2 regions of the Streptomyces sp. NPDC047917 genome follow, and region 1 is predicted to be linked to the other one. Evidence: predicted binding sites of a transcription regulator. Region 1 holds the regulator's gene; the other holds the start of a gene.

Region 1 (2,397 bases):
TCGGCGAGATCGATCTCCAGCCGGATCATCGCGTCCTGGCCGCGCCGGGTGCGCGACCGGGGTCCGCGCTGCGACGACGTACCGAAGAACGCGTCCATGATGTCGGAGAAGTTGCCGAAGCCACCCTGTCCGAATCCGCCCGCGCCCGCGCCGCCGGAGGCGGACAGCGGGTCGCCGCCGAGGTCGTAGACCTGCTTCTTCTGCGGGTCCGACAGCACCTCGTAGGCGGCGTTGATCTCCTTGAACCGCTCCTGGGTCTTCGGATCGGGGTTCACATCCGGGTGCAGCTCGCGGGCGAGCCGCCGGAATGCCTTCTTGATCTCGTCCTGAGAGGCGTCGCGGCGCACGCCGAGTACGGCGTAGTAGTCCGTGGCCACTTACGACTCCGCCAGGATCTGTCCGACGTAACGTGCCACTGCGCGTACCGCTCCCATCGTTCCGGGGTAGTCCATGCGGGTCGGTCCGACCACGCCGAGTTTGGCGACTGCCTCGTCGCCCGAACCGTAGCCGACCGCGACGACGGACGTGGAGTTGAGCCCCTCGTGGGCGTTCTCGTGCCCGATACGTACGGTCATGCCCGAGTCCTTGGCCTCGCCGAGCAGCTTCAGCAGCACGACCTGCTCCTCCAGTGCCTCCAGCACCGGCCGGATCATCACCGGGAAGTCGTGTCCGAAGCGGGTGAGGTTGGAGGTGCCGCCGATCATCAGCCGCTCCTCCGTCTCCTCGACGAGGGTTTCGAGCAGGGTGGAGAGCACGGTGGACACGGTTCCCCGGTCCTCGCTCTCGAAGGATTCCGGCAGGTCCTGCACCAGCTGCGGGACGTCCGCGAAGCGGCGTCCGACGACCCGGCTGTTGAGCCGGGCCCGCAGATCGGCGAGAGAGGTCTCGCCGAACGGGGCGGGGCAGTCGATCATGCGCTGTTCGACCCGGCCGGTGTCCGTGATGAGCACGAGCATCAGCCGGGCGGGCGCCAGCGAGAGCAGTTCCACGTGCCGGACCGTCGACCGGGTCAGCGAGGGGTACTGCACGATGGCGACCTGCCGGGTCAGCTGCGCGAGCAGCCGTACGGTGCGGCCCACGACGTCGTCGAGGTCCACCGCGCCGTCGAGGAAATTGTGGATGGCGCGGCGCTCCGGCGTCGAGAGGGGCTTGACCCCCGCGAGCCTGTCGACGAAGAGCCGGTAGCCCTTGTCCGTCGGGATGCGTCCCGCGCTGGTGTGGGGCTGGGCGATGAAGCCCTCGTCCTCCAGCACCGCCATGTCGTTGCGGACGGTCGCCGGGGAGACCCCCAGCTTGTGCCGCTCGGTGAGCGCCTTGGAGCCGACGGGCTCCTCCGTGCCGACATAGTCCTGGACGATGGCGCGAAGCACTTCGAGTCTGCGTTCGCTGAGCATCGCGCACACCTCCAGCTGTGTTTCCTCGTTGGTTCTCGGGTCGTTCCTGTTTCTCTGCCCAGGAATCCTCCTGGCACTCTGTCATCGCGAGTGCCAGCAACCCCCCGGCCAGTGTACGGCGGCCGGGTGGGGGCCTAGCAAGGGCGACCGGCCACGCTACCGCGAGACCGCGCAGGTCGTTGCCGATAGCGTCGCGGTATGGATGCCTCTTGGGAAGAGTTCGGCTGGGAGCGACTCGGTCACGGAGTGGGCCGGCGGCGCCTTCCCGGGTGGGACGCGACGGTCGCACTGGTGGTCGGAGCGGACGCGGTGCTGCTCTACGACACCGGATCGACGCTCCGTGAAGGTGCCGAGGTGCGGGCCCAGGCGCAGGCCCTGCTCGGCCGGAGGGTGACGCATATCGCACTCAGCCACCCCCACTTCGACCATGTACTGGGCACCGCCGCCTTCTCCGGCGCCCAGGTGTACGGGGCGGTCGGCATGCGGGACCTGCTGAAGCGCGGGGCGGACGAACTGCACAGCTCGGCCGTGCGCCACGGGGTCGGCGAGCACGACGCGGCGGAGGCCGTGGACGCCCTGGTCGCGCCGCGGCACGAGGTGTGCGGCGAGTGGACGATCGACCTGGGCGGCGGGCGCGAGGTGCTGCTGGCCGACGTGGGCCCCGCGCACAGCGGCCACGACCTGGTGGCGGTCGTCCCCGGCTCCCCCGCGGTCGTGCTCTGCGGGGACCTGGTCGAGGAGTCCGGCGAACCGCAGGCGGGCCGGGACGCCTTCCCCGCCCGCTGGCCGCTCTCGCTGGACCGGCTGCTGGCGCTGGGCGGCGAGGACGCGGTGTACGTGCCGGGGCACGGGGCGGTGGTGGACGCGGCGTTCGTACGCGATCAGCGCGAACAACTGGCCGTACGCTTCGGCGTGTCGTGACCCCCGGGGCCGACTCGTCCTATCGTCGTCCGATGCGCAGCTACCAGCCGGACCTGACCCCGCCGTGGAAGAGGTCCGCCCC
Region 2 (2,397 bases), on a different contig from region 1:
ATCGAATTGCCCCCTCCGCGTTTGAAGCGGAGGGGGCAATTCTGCATGGTTGAGCGGGGTACAGTGTGGGAAGTCCCCCCAGCTGCCCCGAGCCGCCCGCATATGAGAATGCGCCCGGCCACGACAAGATGCAGCCAAAGTGTGTGTTGGCCTTGCGGCATAAGTCGCCTTTGCCTGGCCCGACTTGCCCAGGAATCTCATGAAACCCGCATATTCGGGCGTTCGGCGCGGCCGAGAATTCTCGTCCGATTGACCTGTTGCAGAGGGCAGTTGGGCAGATACATTCAGCCGCGGTCGACGCGTTCCGGCGCACACACCCTCTCCTGTCGGAGGGTGAGTTCTGACCCGGGTCCGCGAAGTGCGGTCCTGCGCAAGGGCCAGTAATAGGGGAGTTAGGCATGGCTCAGGGCACCGTCAAGTGGTTCAACGCGGAGAAGGGGTACGGCTTCATCGCGGTCGACGGTGGTGCGGATGTTTTCGTCCACTACAGCGCGATCCAGATGGACGGGTACCGCACCCTCGAAGAGGGTCAGCGAGTTGAATTCGAGATCTCGCAGGGCCAGAAGGGGCCGCAGGCAGACATGGTCAAGCTCGCCGTCGGCTGAGTTCGACGCGGTCGGCCAACGACACCACTCACGCACTGAGGGCCCGTACCCCGGGGGTACGGGCCCTCAGCGCGTCCGGACGCGCCGCCGGGCGCCGTCCGCGGCTCGTCCACCGCTGTCCACCGCTGTCCACCGTGTTGGCCTCGTCCACCGCTGTCCGCCGCTGTCACCGTGGTCCGACGGGCCCGTCCACAGCCATCCGCCGTTGTCCACAGCCGTCCACAGCCGTCCGCCGTCGTCTGCGGCCCCGTCCGTGACCGTCCGCCGTTGTCCACATCCGGAGGGGGACGCTTGCACTCTCGGGGGTCGAGTGCTAATCATTGGCGTTAGCACTCTCCAGGTGAGAGTGACAGAACTTGGACCGGGCCGGTGAGGCCCGCAGGTCGGTGGGGCAAGGAACCACCGGTCACGCAGGCCGTCCGTCGCGGGCGCCACTCGGTCCGGAGAAATCCACCCCTGTCCGGGAGGACCACTTCACATGGCCAAGATCATCGCGTTCGACGAGGAGGCCCGGCGCGGTCTCGAGCGCGGCATGAACCAGCTCGCCGACGCCGTCAAGGTCACCCTTGGCCCCAAGGGTCGCAACGTCGTCCTTGAGAAGAAGTGGGGCGCCCCCACGATCACCAACGATGGTGTTTCCATCGCCAAGGAGATCGAGCTGGAGGACCCGTACGAGAAGATCGGTGCGGAGCTGGTCAAGGAGGTCGCCAAGAAGACGGACGACGTCGCCGGCGACGGTACGACCACCGCCACCGTTCTCGCCCAGGCTCTCGTCCGCGAGGGTCTGCGCAACGTTGCCGCGGGTGCCAACCCGATGGCCCTCAAGCGGGGTATCGAGAAGGCCGTCGAGGCCGTCTCCGCCGCCCTCCTGGAGCAGGCCAAGGACGTGGAGACCAAGGAGCAGATCGCTTCGACGGCCTCCATCTCCGCCGCCGACACCCAGATCGGCGAGCTCATCGCCGAGGCCATGGACAAGGTCGGCAAGGAAGGCGTCATCACCGTCGAGGAGTCCCAGACCTTCGGTCTGGAGCTGGAGCTCACCGAGGGTATGCGCTTCGACAAGGGCTACATCTCGGCGTACTTCGCCACCGACATGGAGCGCATGGAGTCGTCCCTGGACGACCCGTACATCCTGATCGTCAACTCGAAGATCAGCAACGTGAAGGACCTCCTTCCGCTGCTGGAGAAGGTCATGCAGTCCGGCAAGCCGCTGCTGATCATCGCCGAGGACGTCGAGGGCGAGGCCCTGTCGACCCTGGTCGTCAACAAGATCCGTGGCACCTTCAAGTCCGTCGCCGTCAAGGCCCCGGGCTTCGGTGACCGCCGCAAGGCCATGCTCGGCGACATCGCCATCCTCACCGGTGGCACCGTCATCTCCGAGGAGGTCGGCCTCAAGCTGGAGAACGCCGGTCTCGACCTGCTCGGCCGCGCCCGCAAGGTCGTCATCACCAAGGACGAGACGACCATCGTCGACGGCGCCGGTGACAGCGACCAGGTCCAGGGCCGGGTCAACCAGATCCGCGCCGAGATCGAGAACTCCGACTCGGACTACGACCGCGAGAAGCTCCAGGAGCGCCTCGCGAAGCTGGCCGGCGGCGTGGCCGTCATCAAGGCCGGTGCCGCGACCGAGGTCGAGCTCAAGGAGCGCAAGCACCGCATCGAGGACGCGGTGCGCAACGCCAAGGCCGCCGTCGAGGAGGGCATCGTCGCCGGTGGTGGCGTGGCTCTGCTCCAGGCCTCGGCCGTCTTCGAGAAGCTGGAGCTCTCGGGTGACGAGGCGACCGGCGCCAAC

The links. Region 1 encodes HrcA, which represses chaperone genes, less so after heat shock. Its sites were predicted from a motif close to TTNGCACTCNGNNNNNCNGAGTGCNAA; they were not measured.
Region 2: a site for HrcA is predicted at 896-922, ahead of groL (chaperonin GroEL). Genes of this name have one in related genera too.

Annotation. Positions count from the first base shown of each region.
Region 1 covers NZ_JBIDCA010000012.1:84,274-86,670, reverse strand. Annotated here, with positions in the region: gene dnaJ (molecular chaperone DnaJ) at 1-377, opposite strand, end outside; gene hrcA (heat-inducible transcriptional repressor HrcA) at 378-1,394, opposite strand; gene ACGF8B_RS28175 (MBL fold metallo-hydrolase) at 1,593-2,315, shown strand; gene ACGF8B_RS28170 (DUF3097 domain-containing protein) at 2,348-2,397, shown strand, end outside.
Region 2 covers NZ_JBIDCA010000007.1:181,286-183,682, forward strand. Annotated here, with positions in the region: gene ACGF8B_RS18615 (cold-shock protein) at 399-605, shown strand; gene groL (chaperonin GroEL) at 1,084-2,397, shown strand, end outside.